Regions from separate parts of the Trichococcus sp. ES5 genome, predicted to be linked through region 2. Evidence: predicted binding sites of a transcription regulator. Region 2 holds the regulator's gene; each other region holds the start of a gene.

Region 1 (4,845 bases), on a different contig from region 2:
CGTCTGTTTGACGGCACTGATGACATTGGCGTCCTTTCCGGTCGTCGCCTATCATTTTTTTGAGGTTTCGTGGCTCGGGATCTTTGTGAATGTGATCTTTTCGTTCTTTTTTTCTTGGTTGCTTTTTCCGCTGTTTTGGTTGTTGTTCTTTGTCGTGCTTTTTTTTCCGGGAACTCCGTTGCTGGGATTGCTTTGCACCGTGTCCGATAGCTTGCTCACCTTGCTGGAAAACTTCGCTGGAGCAGCCGCGGATTTGGATTTCGCGTCATTGGTTACTGGAAGACCACCCGCTGTTTATTTTGCGCTAGTCTGGATCGCTTTGATTCTGCTCTTGCTGAGCGTTGAAAAGAAACAAAGGGATATCCGGGTGCTCGGTTTCCTGATGGCGGCGGTCGGTTTGTTTTTTTTCGCCCATCAGCTTGATCCTTCCGGAAAAGTCGTCATGCTTGATGTGGGGCAGGGGGATGCCATTTTGATCATAACGCCTTTTCATCGTCGGGCTGTGCTTATAGATACGGGTGGCATGCTGACTTTTGAAAAAGAAACCTGGCAAGTCCGAGAAACAGCGACCACCGCCGGCGAAAAGCTTGTGTCGATCATAAAAGCGGAAGGCGTGAAAAAATTGGACAGGGTCTTTCTGACGCATGCCGATCAGGATCATGTCGGTTCGTTGCGGGAACTAGCCGAAGGGTTGCCGATCGATGCGGTTTATTTCCCTAAAGGAGCGGAGGGGAATGCGGCTTTCGCCGCAGTGCTCCTTGAACTGCAAAGCCAGCATCAAGTGGGTCTCTTCCCTTTATTGGGCAAGGTCGATCTAGAGATTGATGCCGATTTTGTTTTTCACATCCTGGCACCTTTAGCGCCGGGTGAAGGCGGAAATGAGGATTCATTGGTCATCCAAACCAGCATAGGCGGTTTGGATTGGTTGTTCACAGGCGATCTCGGAGAAGAAGGTGAAGAGGTGCTGATGCGGACTTATCCTAATCTGAAGACCGATGTCCTGAAAATAGGTCATCACGGTAGCGCAACATCCAGTTCGGAAGGTTTCTTGGATCATGTCCAACCTGAATTGGCCTTGATATCGGCTGGAAAACAGAACCGGTATGGACATCCGGATGCGCAAATACTGGAACGTCTGGAATTGCGGAATATCCCTATATTTCGTACGGATCGACAGGGCGCTATCCACTTTTTGTATGGGTCAGAAGAAACAGAATGGCGAACCATTTTGGAGAACAAAAAATAAAAATGATGAATGGTGGTCCAAACGTGAATTATACAACGGAGATGTCCAAAATAAAAAAAGGTCAGCTTCAGCCGGTCTATTTATTTTTGGGCAAAGAAGATTTTTTTATAGAAGAAGCGAAGCAGCTGTTGCTGCGTACGGTGGTTGACGAAGCCGACAAGGATTTGAATGTCGGCATATTCAATATGGATGGGACGTTGTTGGATCGGGCTCTTGAAGATGCGGAGTCGCTGCCTTTTTTTGGGGAAAGACGTTTGGTCATTATCGAGAATCCGCTCTTTTTGACGGCCGAAAAATCCAAAAATGGACTGGAACATGATCTTGGTTGGCTGGAGAGCTATCTGGAGAATCCGGCGCCTTCAACGGTTCTGGCTATTTTTGCGCCTTACGAAAAATTGGACAGCAGAAAAAAAATAGCAAAACTTTTGACGAAGAAGGCTGTCACTGTGGATGTTTCTCCATTAGCGGAGAAAGAAGCCCGTAAATTTTTAGGGGACATGATCAAAAATGAAGGTTACCAGATGAACCGCGACGCACTCGAATTGTTTTACGAGCGGATCGAAAATCAACTGTCGCGGGGAATGAGAGAGTTGCCCAAGCTATTTCTTTCTGGATCTGAAGACAAAAAAGTCACCAAACAAATGGTGATCGACTTGATTCCTCGAAATCTGGAACAGAATATATTTGAATTGGTGACACAGGTTCTGAACAAGAACACGTATCTGGCTATCCAGATCTATCGGGATCTATTGCTCCAAAAAGAAGAACCTATCAAAGTCAACGCTATCCTTTTAGGGCAATTCCGGTTGTTGCTGCAAGTGAAGCTGCTTTCAAAAAATGGGTACCAACAAACCGACATCACCAAAGTATTGAAGGTCCATCCTTATCGTGTGAAACTTGCTTTCCAACAAGTGAGGCACCTATCCGAAAAAGTCCTGGCGGATGCTTTTCAGGGATTGGTCGAGACGGAATACAACATGAAGACAGGGCAAGGGCTGAAGGAAATACAATTTGAGTTATTTCTGATCCGCTACGCAAACGCAATGCCCAAGCAGTGAAAAATCATACGAAAAAGGCCGAAGACGGACCAGCTAAGCGGGTCTGTCTTCGGCCTTACGTTTTGAAGTCTCTTAAATCAAAAAATTATTTTGCTAATTTTTTAGTTAAACGAGAAATGTCGCGAGACGCTTTGTTTTGATGAATTAAGTTTTTAGAAGCTGCTGAATCGATAGATTTAACTGCTGCCTTCAATAATTCTTCGCTATTTTCAGCGCCTTCTGCTACTGCAGCTTCAAATTTCTTGATAGCTGAACGCATAGCGCTCTTTTGAGCGTTGTTTTTTAGGTTAGCTTTTTCGCTAGTGCGAACACGTTTGATTGCTGAATCGATATTTGGCATTGGGTTCACCCCTCTTTCCTTATTTCTATAACTATTAGGCTGTTTTGCCAACATGCCATATTATACATAATTTTGAGGGGTTGTGCAATAAAAAATGAAAGAGATTCCCTTTTATTCCTTGCGACACGGAATTTCTGTGCACATATTTCGTAATTTTTGCGTCAGAATCAGCCAAGGCCATGGTAAAGACTCCAGAGTGTACGAAAGTATGTTTGGGTGGTAAAATAATTGTAACAGTGAGTGAAGAGGTGAATCAGCTATTATGAAAGATCATTTTGAATTAGTTTCCCCATACAAACCAAGCGGGGATCAGCCGGAAGCCATCAAAGAGCTTGTTGATGGGTTGAATCTGGGCAGACGGGCGCAAACGTTGCTGGGTGCTACGGGGACCGGCAAGACTTTTTCGGTAGCAAACGTCATCCAAGCAGTGAACAAGCCAACGCTCGTCATAGCGCATAATAAAACGCTGGCAGGTCAACTGTATGGCGAATTGAAGGAGTTTTTTCCGAATAACGCCGTCGAGTATTTTGTCAGCTACTATGACTATTATCAACCCGAAGCGTATGTTCCCTCGAGTGACACTTATATAGAGAAAGAATCCAGCGTAAACGATGAAATCGATAAACTTCGTCATTCTGCCACCAGTTCCTTGTTGGAAAGGCGCGACGTGATTGTGGTCGCTTCCGTTTCCTGCATCTATGGTCTGGTGAACCCGTTGGACTACAAAGAGCATACGCTATCGTTAAGGCAAGGAATGGAGATGGAACGGAATGAACTATTGCGCAGGCTGGTTGAAATGCAGTTTGAACGCAATGATATCGATTTTCGGCGTGGAACGTTCCGTGTGCGCGGGGACGTTGTTGAAATTTTTCTGGCATCCCGCGACAACGAGGCCATTCGAGTCGAATTTTTTGGTGATGAAATCGATCGGATCAGAGAAGTGGATGTGCTGACCGGAGAAATCAAGAACGATGTCGACCATTTTCCTGTTTTCCCAGCCACTCACTTTGTGGCGAATGAAGAAAAAACCTTGCATGCCGTCGATATGATTCGGGCAGAATTGAAAGATCGCCTGAAGGTGCTGCGCGCTGAAAATAAACTATTGGAAGCCCAACGGTTGGAGCAACGCACCAACTACGACATGGAAATGTTGATGGAAATGGGATATTGCAACGGAATCGAAAATTATTCCAGACATATGGACGGGCGTGCTCCCGGAGAACCTCCGTATACGTTGCTTGATTTTTTCCCGGATGATTATTTGACCGTCATCGACGAGTCGCACATCACGATGTCTCAAATTCGCGGCATGTACAACGGTGACCGTTCGCGAAAGGAACAGTTGGTGGCGTACGGCTTCCGTCTCCCGAGTACTTTGGACAATCGCCCATTGACGTTGAAGGAATTCGAGGAGCGGGTCAACCAGATCATTTATATTTCAGCGACCCCTGGCCCATACGAGTATGAACAAAGCCCATATGTTGCCCAACAGATCATCCGTCCCACCGGTTTATTGGATCCGATTGTGGAAGTGCGGCCAATCAAAGGTCAGATCGATGATCTGATCAGTGAAATCAATTTGCGCGTCGAACGGAATGAGCGGGTCTTCATCACAACTTTGACGAAGAAGATGTCCGAAGATTTGACTGATTATCTGAAGGAAGTCGGCATCAAGGTAAATTATCTGCACAGCGAAATCAAAACGATGGAGCGCGCGGAAATCATCCGTAATCTCCGTTTGGGAGAATTTGATGTGTTGATCGGTATCAATCTGTTAAGAGAAGGGCTGGATGTTCCCGAGGTTTCGCTCGTTGCCATCTTGGATGCCGATAAAGAGGGTTTTCTGCGCAGTGAACGTTCACTTGTTCAGACAATTGGTCGAGCAGCAAGAAACGAGAACGGAAAAGTAATCATGTACGCAGACCGCATAACAGATTCCATGGAGCGGGCGATTAACGAAACCAACAGGCGCCGTGCGACGCAGGAAGCCTACAATGTTAAGCATGGTATCACGCCAAAAACAATCATCAAAGAAGTGCGTGATCGCATCCGTATCTCTCACGCTCCTGAAGAAGGCGACGGTGACGTAAGCATTCTAAGCATCTATAAAGCAATGACGATGGAACAACGCCGCGAAGCACTCGATCAACTGGACCGGGATATGCGGGAAGCGGCAAAAGCCCTCAATTTTGAAAAAGCTG
Region 2 (4,845 bases):
CTCCTCCACCTTTTGCTGGCTGATGGATGGATCAGCGAAACGGATATTTTCCCTGACGTCAGAAGAAAACAGAAAGTTGTCTTGGGGAACGTAACCGATTCCGCTCAGCAATGCATCCAATGAATAATCGCGAATATCGAGCCCATTGTAGTTGATGCTGCCTGTATATTGGTCATACTCACGCAACAGCAGACGGAAAATCGTACTTTTGCCCGATCCAGTTCTGCCGACAATCCCTAACGTTTGCCCCCGCTTTAAATGGAAGGTGACATCATGGAGGCTAATTTCTTTGCTGTTTTGATAGTTGAATGAGGATACCTGAAAATCCAAATCGCCTGAAACCACAGTCCGGATGGCATTTTTCTGCTCCTGGATCGTTGATTTTTCCTTCAGAAGCTCATCAATCCTGCTATAACTGGCACTGCCTCGCTCAAGTACATTGAAAAGTCTGCCCACTGCCAACATTGGCCACGCCATCATTCCGATGTAACTGATGAACGAAACCAACTGACCGATACTGATGCTGCCTTCCACGACAAAGCGACCTCCGAATATGATTGTCAGCGCAAATGAAAGCCCCAAAATAAGTTGGATAGCTGGATCAAATAAGGCATCAACCAGATAGACAGATTTATTTTTTGCAACGACATCTTTTGTCATTGCTTCGAAATCACGAATATCCTCTTCTTCTTCACCAAAAGTTTTGATGACTTTGACGCCGGATACGCTCTCTTGCGTTTTGTCATTCAAACTCGAGAAAGCGGCCTGTGCTTTGCGGAATCGTTTATGCATCTTTTGTCCGAGGATTCGTGACACCAACGTCAAAGCCGGCAATGGGATCATAGCAATGAGCGTCAAACGCCAATCGATCAAGAAGAACATCGTAAAGAGCGTGATCCCGCCTGAAGAAATTGAATCTGCCAATGTCAGGATACCTGCGCCAGCGACCATGCGGATGGCATTCAAATCATTCGTCGCATGCGCCATCAGATCGCCTGTCCTGTACTTTTGGAAGAAGACAGCATCCATTTCGGTGAAATGCTTGAACAATCTTGACCGAAGTATCTTTTCCAGTTCTGCTGAAGTTCCCCAAATCTTCATCCGCCAAATATAACGGAAGAGGTACTGCAGCACGCCCGCTATCAATATGATCGCTGTCCACTTCCACAAAGACGCCATCGTTAACGTGCCAAGTGCTATTTCATCGATAATGATTCCGACGATGCGCGGCGATACAACCTGAAGTATAGCCACAATGATCAGGAAAAAGACGCCCACAAAATAGGCTTTCCATTCCTGACGAAAAAACCAACTCAATTTTTTGAAAATACTCACGGATATTTCCCCTTTCTTGCGTTTATTCAGACAAAATAAAAATGTGGAACCGTAAAGATCCACATTTTGTATATTATTTCATTAGTCTATTTCTTTTTCTTTGTTGATTGTGCTTTCATCGAAGCCATAATTTGTTTAACTTTTCTTTCGGATGGTTTTTGACCCATCTGCATCATCATAGAACGCAACATTTCTTCATTGATCGGTGGATTTTCTTCAAAATATTTTACCATATAACGTCTTGCAAGGAAAAATCCGCCAACCGCGCCTATTACTATTCCTAAAATAACCATCATTACCCATGCTGTTGTTGACACGTATTCATCCCCCTTTCCAAAGCATTCATTCATTAATTGTACTAAAGATTATGAGAAAAAGAAATAGCAATCACGGATAAATTTAGCGATTTTTGGAAAACGCTTCAACATTTGCTGGATTTGTGGCAATACTAGGCATATTCTTACATAATTTTCAAAGAACATGCGAACATCTGTTTGATTTTTTGGGGGATTAATGGTATCCTAAACGATATAAATATAGGATTACGGAGATGATGATCTCATGGTTAAAAATAAAGATTCACGCCAAATTGAAGTGCTTCAATACATTTATGAAGAAGTCCAGGAAAAGGGCTACCCGCCGACCGTAAGGGAAATCGGAAATGCGGTAAAACTGTCATCTACATCTACAGTTCATGGCCATCTGTCGCGTCTTGAAAAAAATGGTTTTATCCAGCGGGATCCTACAAAACCCCGTGCGATAGAATTGACCCAAGCAGGTCTGGACAAATTGGGGATCCTATCAGATAAAATGCCGTTGTTGGGTACTGTCACAGCCGGAGCGCCCATACTTGCCGTAGAAGAAGCAACCGACTATTTCCCGGTTCCCCCGGATCTGCAATCCAATGCGGGATCTTTATTCATGTTGAAAATCCGCGGAGAAAGCATGATCGATGCCGGCATCTTCGATGGCGACTCCGTCATTGTCAGAAAACAGAACACGGCTGAAAACGGAGATATCGTCATAGCCATGACGGACGATGATGAAGCGACCTGCAAACGTTTCTACAAAGAAAATAACTACTATCGTCTGCAACCTGAAAATTCGAGCATGGATCCGATCATCCTGGATTCTGTCCTCATCCTGGGTAAAGTAGTCGGCCTGTACCGGAACCACATCATTTAAAGAACAGTCCTCCAACTGACGCAAAAAGGCTGCCAACCGGCAGCCTTTTTGCGTGTCTATGCTTATTTAGGATTGCTTCTCTTAGTATTCCATCAGCGTGAAGATGTCATACCCTTGGATCAGATCTCTGCCCTTTAAATCCAGCAACTCGATCAAGAACGCCAAGCCCACAACTTCTCCGCCTAATTTTTCAACCAATTCTATAGTCGCGGCTGTAGTGCCGCCAGTAGCCAACAAATCATCACAGACCAGCACTTTATCGCCAGGCAAGATGGCGTCTTGATGCAGTTGCAATGTCGCTTTCCCGTATTCCAGCCCGTAGGATACTTCTACTGTTTCGCGGGGCAATTTGCCTTTTTTGCGGGCCATCGCGAATCCGCAGCCTAATTCCACAGCCACAGGGCAACCGACCATGAAGCCACGCGCTTCAGGTCCGACTACTTTATCAACATTCAAGTCTTGAGCATATTTCACGATTTCCTTGATTGAATAACGATAGGCTTCGCCATTTGCCATCAAAGGGGAAATATCGCGGAAAATGATGCCTTGTTCCGGAAAATCTTTTACGTCAGCAATATATTTTTTTAAATCCATTTTTATGTTCCTCCTAATTATTGAACCATCATCTGTTCATTCAACCATTTTGTCAGTTGCGAAAACGGGCTGTAGATGAATATTTTTTCAGCTTCCATTTTCTGCAGGCGATCTTTGTATACTTGTGTATCAGCCAAAGCCCTTTTGACGGGATTCTTGACCTCATTGATGAAACCATTGTCTATTGTAACAAATCCCGCCTCCAAAAACACTTGAATCATGAAAATGGCAAGATTTTTCTTGATTTTTAAATATTCTGCCAAAGCATCTAATCGATTTCTCACGTCGATATCCTTATGCGAACGGATATACTGGTAAAATTTTGCAAACTGGTCTTTAGGAGGAACGCCATCTGCGTATACGCCATTCGATTCATGAGAGACGACATACACATTTTCGAACTGATTACTCTTCAGGAGATTCGCCAAAAGGTTCAGCTTCAAAGGACATTCGAAGAGCACGAGATTCTTGGCGCTGACGGCCTGCAAGGCATCCACTGTATTGTCCGTGAGCAAGGCCGCATTCGAACTGCTTGGAATACGCTCATAAAATTGTTTCATGATGTTGGAAGTCGAAAATAGATACAAGGCATCTTCCACAGCCAATACCGATTCTTGGATGACCGAACTCCTTTTGTCAAAAAACTGAACATGTTTATTTTTAATGTCCCTCAACTGCAGTTGAGGCTTCGCGCTGTCCCGCCAAACATTAATTGAAAGCTCGCCGATTAGGGAAACGACATCCGCTTCATTCAAATGATTGCTGATGCTCCCCTTATTGAAGCCGATCACATCCAGAAAAAGCTCCTTATCCTTGAGCTTGAACTTTAGATGCTTGTTGTCGGCACCGATTTGTCTGATGTCTGTCAAAGGTACATTTTGGAAGCCGAATATCGGCTTCGGATTGTCGGTACCATATGGTTTCAGCAACTCCAATTCCTTCAAAAACGGCAAGGTGACGTCAGCAAGCGGCAAGATGGCGTCTATATAAATGGATTCGCCCAGCACGATTGCATCATGATAGCGAGCAGCATAGTTGTTGATCTTTTCAGAGAAAGCGGCTAAATCAGCAGCAGGAAGACTCATGCCTGCTGCCATTTTGTGCCCACCGAACTTCGTAAGCGAATCCTTTGCATCTGCCAATGCAGCATAAATGTCCAACGCCTCGGTGCTGCGGGCTGACCCTTTCGCGATACCGGTTTTTTCGTCGATATTAAATAATACGGTTGGCCGTCCAAATTCCTCGACCAATTTGCTTGCCACGATTCCGAGAACGCCCTGATGCCAATTCTTGTTGCCTAACACAACAACGTCCGGCAAATTTTCATTCTTCGCCAATTGGATACGGGCTTCTTCATGGATGGACTGAACTATGCTTTGTCTCTCGACGTTTTTTTCCTGAATATAGGCAACTAATTCAGCAATTTTTTCTTCGTCGAATGACAGCATCAATTCAGCGCCCGGACCCGCATCTTCCAATCGACCGACTGCATTCAAACGTGGTCCGATGATGAAACCGATGCTCTCTTCGTCCAAAACAGCCGTATCTATTCCAGCGGCTTCCATCAATGCAGCCAGCCCGAGCCGATGCGCTTGTTTCATGACTTGTAGTCCTTGTTTCACGATCCAGCGATTTTCGCCTGTCAAACTAACAAGGTCCGCAACAGTGCCGATAGCAGCCAGGTCAAGTGATTCAAAGGGCATTTCCCCCAGAAGGGCCGCCGCGATTTTT
Region 3 (4,845 bases), on a different contig from region 2:
CACGGCTGGCAACGGCGATCTGCGCCAGACTATCGCGGGCGTTTACGGGACACTGACCGCCAAGAAGATGAAACTGATCGAGAACGAAAATTTGGACTTCAAAGTGAAGGGCTACATCAGTTTGCCTGACACGACGCGGGCAAGCCGCAACTACATCACCTTGATACTGAACGGGCGTTTCATAAAAAATTACGCCTTGAATAAAGCGATCATCGATGGCTATGGATCCAAGCTGATGGTCGGCAGGTATCCGCTCGCTGTCATTGTGATGGATGCGGATTCCTTGTTGTTGGATGTGAATGTCCATCCTTCGAAAAAAGAAATCAGGATCAGCAAAGAAAAAGAACTCGGAGAATTGATCCAGAGCGCGGTCGCTGCTGTTTTGCGGACCGAAGAACGCATTCCGAGCGGCATCGAAAATCTGAAGTTCAAACGCCCGAGTCCAGCTGAACCGGTCCGGACCGAGCAGTTGAGTGTCTCTTTCCGGTCATTCGATCAAGAGCTCGTGCAAGAAACGGAAACGAAGCTGCTGGCGACAAGCGAATATGAGAATTTCCGATCATTGGAGACAGCATTTGACAACGGGCCGGTTCATAATGGAAATTCCGAACGTGAACAAGCGTTTATGGGTTCTGAAGAAGTCGCGCCTTCGGAGGGCCTGCCGCCTACAAGTGAAGAACAAGAAGTTTACGCTGTTCTGTTCACTGATCAACCAGCGCAGGACCACGATGAACCGAATGCTCCACATGTATCTATCCATCCAAAAAATCCGGTTGCCCATGAAGAACCGATCATGAAAACCGTTCAGAAAGTCGAAGCGGAGGCAGAGATGGGATCTGCGAGCAAGCGTCCGTTCCCGGATTTGCACTTTTTCGGCCAGATGCATGGCACTTACCTGTTCGCGCAAAATGAAAACGGCCTCTACATCATCGATCAGCATGCTGCCCAAGAGCGAATCAAATATGAATATTATCGTGAGGAAATCGGCAAGGTTTCTACCGATCTCCAAGGGTTGCTGATACCGATCATCCTGGATTATCCCGCCAATGAATTCCAGTTGATCCAGGAAAATCGGGAAGAGCTGCAAGCGATGGGCCTGTTCCTGGAACCATTCGGCCAGAACAGTTTTATCGTTGAAAAACATCCTGCCTGGTTCACGCCTGGTGAGGAGGAAGACATTCTGAAGGAACTGGTGGAGATGTATTTGGCGGAAGGTGATATCTCCATCAAAAAGCTTCGGGAAGCCACTGCCATCATGATGAGTTGCAAGCGCTCGATCAAGGCGAATCATTTCCTAAGCGACAAAGAAGCAAGCCAACTATTGGTCGATCTTGCCGAAACGGACAATCCTTACAATTGCCCGCACGGTAGACCTGTGTTGATTCAGTTCTCCAACCAGGATATGGAGAAAATGTTCAAACGGATCCAGGACCCGCACTGAAAGCTTATCATTTCTTATTTCTGCTCATTTGTTGTAAAATCAGGATAGTTAAATAAAAGATAGGAGTGGAAAAAATGGTGCAAATCAATGACATTTCCGAAATGATGGGCGAACTGAACAAAGAAAGTTCGATCCAGGCCTTGGGCAGCAAAACGGGCGTTGATGCAAGCATTTTGCCGAAATTGGCTGTTGTTGCAATCCCTTTGATCCTTCGGGCATTAAGCAAAAACGCAGAGTCAAAAGCAGGGAAAGATTCCTTATCAGATGCATTGGAAAAACATAAAGGTCAGACCAAAGATGTATCCTCGATTGAAGATGTGTTCAAGAAGGTCGATACAGATGATGGCGATAAAATATTGGATCATGCCTTCGGGGACAAAGATAAAGTCGTGGATCAGATTGCTGCCCAAACAGGCATCAGCAAATCTGAGGTTGCTAAAGTTTTGGCTTCCATGGCGCCAATGATTCTGGGCATGCTGGCTGACAAAAAGGATGCCGATGGATTGGATGCCGATGGTGTGGCCAAACAGACCGACATTTTCTCCAAACAAGCTGAAGAAACAGCTACAAGCAATTTCGATATTACCGATCTCTTTCCTAAGCAGTCCGGAACGACAACTCCTTCGGCTACGGGCGGATTGGGTGGTATTTTGGGAAGCATTTTGGGGAACCTGTTCTGATCAAAGACTAAATAAACAGATAAAAAGCAGAACAAGACTTTTTTGTTCTGCTTTTTTGCATTTTTTGATATACTGTAGCAATGAAAAGAAAGGGGTCTGATACTAAGATGGACAACAAAGAGGAACTATTGAAGCGCTTGACGCCTTTACAATATGAAGTGACACAGAACGAAGCTACGGAAAGACCTTTTTCCGGCGAGTACGATGATTTTTATGAAAAGGGCATCTATGTGGATGTAGTGAGCGGAGAACCATTGTTCAGCTCTGCAGACAAATATGATGCAGGCTGCGGCTGGCCTTCCTTTGCAAAACCGATCTCCACTCTGAAAGAGCTGGAAGACCGTAAATTGATGCGTAAACGCACGGAAGTCCGCAGTTCTCAAGCCGACTCACATCTGGGGCATGTTTTTGAGGACGGTCCTGCGGAGTTAGGTGGACTGCGCTACTGCATCAATTCGGCGGCCATGCGCTTCGTCCCTTACGATCAATTGGATGCGGAAGGCTACTCTGAATACAAACTATTATTCGAATAGTCAGCAAAGCTAAGTCCCATGGCTACCGGTCCTGGGACTTTTTGTTGCGTCATGCAGACCAAACGATTGTTCCCACATAAATGGCTGATCGGCTGTCATTTCCGTTCAGGTTTATGTTATGATAGGACCGAATGAAAATCAGGAAATGAAGAGTAGGAGTCAGATGATGTACGAATACATAAAAGGTAAATTAGTCTTCGTGGGACCGCTCTATGTGGTTCTGGAGAATGGTGGCATCGGCTACCAATTGCAGGTTGCGAATCCTTTCCGGTTTTCCGGAAGCCTGAACCAGGAGATAACGTTTTACATCTATCAGGCGGTCCGCGAGGATGCGATCACACTGTTCGGCTTCAAGGACTACACGGAAAAGCAGTTGTATTTGAAACTGATCAGCGTCTCCGGAATCGGGCCGAAAAGCGGCTTGTCGATATTGGCGAGCGATGATCACTTAGGCCTGATCCAAGCGATCGAAACGGATAATGTGGGGTATTTGGTGAAATTCCCGGGTGTAGGCAAAAAGACAGCCTCGCAGATCATCTTGGACTTGAAGGGCAAACTCGGCGAATTGCTGCCCGATACGTATTGGATGGAAGAACATCCGGTCCACGACACTGCTGGCGCACAGTCCGCTGTCTTGACGGAAGCTTTGGAAGCTTTGGCCGGTTTGGGATATTCGGACCGTGAAGTGAAGAAAATACTGCCGCTATTGGAAAAAGAAAACTATTCCAGCGCCGAAGAAGTGCTTCGTACGGCATTCAAGCTACTTTTAAAAGGGTGATATAGATGACAGCTGAAAACAGAATTGTTTCCGGAAATACGGAAGACCTAACAGAAGATTTGATCGAAAAAACATTACGGCCGCAAATGATGGCACAATATATCGGGCAAGACAAAGTGAAAAATGAACTGAAAGTGTATATTCAGGCCGCGAAAGCGCGTAGTGAAGCCTTAGATCACGTCCTGTTATACGGACCGCCCGGGTTGGGGAAAACGACACTGGCGATGGTCATCGCCAATGAATTGGAAGTCCGCATCCACAGCACGAGCGGACCCGCAATCGAGCGGCCAGGCGATCTGATGGTATTGCTCAATGAACTGGAAGCAGGGGATGTCCTTTTTATTGATGAAATCCATCGCTTGCCGCGGATAGTGGAAGAAGTGCTCTACTCTGCCATGGAGGATTATTATGTGGACATCATCATCGGGCAAGGTCCGACAGCCCATCCGGTCCACTTTACCTTGCCGCCGTTCACGCTGGTCGGTGCCACGACAAAAGCCGGCAGTCTTTCGGCTCCTTTGCGTGACCGGTTCGGGATCGTTTCGCGGATGGAATATTACAGCCTCGAGGATCTCCGGCAGATCGTCCATCGCTCGTCGGATGTTTTGTCCACGAAAATCGATGAGTCAGGCGCTGTCGAAATCGCCTTGAGATCCAGAGGCACCCCGCGTGTTGCCAACAGGTTGCTCCGCCGTGTGCGCGATTTCGCCCAAGTCTATCGCGATGGCCTGATCACGAAGGAAATCGCCGACAAAGCTTTGTCCATTTTGAGCGTGGACAACAAAGGGCTTGATGACTTGGATCGGCAAATATTGACGACAATGATCCGATTCTATAACGGTGGCCCCGTCGGTCTTTCGACGATAGCAGCCAACATCGGTGAAGAAATGGAAACGATAGAGGACATGTACGAACCCTATCTGCTCCAATTGGGTTTCCTGCAGCGCACCCCGCGCGGCAGAGTAGCGACTCCGATGGCATACGACCATTTGGGAATATCGTATGATACAGAAAAATAAGTGAGGTATTTTATCAATGAGGACAAGTGATTTTGATTTTTATTTGCCGGAAGAGCTGATTGCGCAGACACCACTGCTGGATCGGTCATCATCCCGGCTTCTTTCCCTGGACTCCAAGACTGGAGCAATCACGGACAAACATTTCACCGACATGGTGGCGGAACTTCAGGCAGGTGACGCGCTGGTGCTGAACAACACACGGGTGCTGCCTGCGCGACTGCATGGCGTCAAACCGGATACGGGCGGGCATATCGAAGTCCTGCTTTTGAACAATATCCAAGGGGATGAGTGGGAGACGCTCGTCAAACCAGGCAAACGGGTCAAAGTCGGGACAGTCATCTCTTTTGGGGATGGACGCTTGACGGCGGAAGTGACGCAATCGTTGGATCACGGC

What was found. The regulator LexA, encoded in region 2, represses DNA repair genes until DNA is damaged. The targets are predictions, from matches to a motif close to CNAACANNTGTTNG.
Region 1: the regulator LexA is predicted to act here: its motif matches at 2,846-2,859, upstream of uvrB (excinuclease ABC subunit UvrB).
Region 3: the regulator LexA is predicted to act here: its motif matches at 2,714-2,727, upstream of ruvA (Holliday junction branch migration protein RuvA).

Annotation. Positions count from the first base shown of each region.
Region 1 is NZ_FJND01000017.1:51,845-56,689, reverse strand. It holds gene TES5_RS11730 (DNA internalization-related competence protein ComEC/Rec2) at 1-1,246, shown strand, start outside; gene holA (DNA polymerase III subunit delta) at 1,270-2,304, shown strand; gene rpsT (30S ribosomal protein S20) at 2,390-2,644, opposite strand; gene uvrB (excinuclease ABC subunit UvrB) at 2,907-4,845, shown strand, end outside.
Region 2 is NZ_FJND01000002.1:154,498-159,342, forward strand. It holds gene TES5_RS02910 (ABC transporter ATP-binding protein) at 1-1,335, opposite strand, end outside; gene TES5_RS02915 (YneF family protein) at 1,422-1,652, opposite strand; gene lexA (transcriptional repressor LexA) at 1,897-2,520, shown strand; gene TES5_RS02925 (adenine phosphoribosyltransferase) at 2,602-3,114, opposite strand; gene recJ (single-stranded-DNA-specific exonuclease RecJ) at 3,132-4,845, opposite strand, start outside.
Region 3 is NZ_FJND01000004.1:70,715-75,559, forward strand. It holds gene mutL (DNA mismatch repair endonuclease MutL) at 1-1,441, shown strand, start outside; gene TES5_RS05080 (DUF937 domain-containing protein) at 1,516-2,121, shown strand; gene msrB (peptide-methionine (R)-S-oxide reductase MsrB) at 2,229-2,654, shown strand; gene ruvA (Holliday junction branch migration protein RuvA) at 2,821-3,432, shown strand; gene ruvB (Holliday junction branch migration DNA helicase RuvB) at 3,438-4,451, shown strand; gene queA (tRNA preQ1(34) S-adenosylmethionine ribosyltransferase-isomerase QueA) at 4,468-4,845, shown strand, end outside.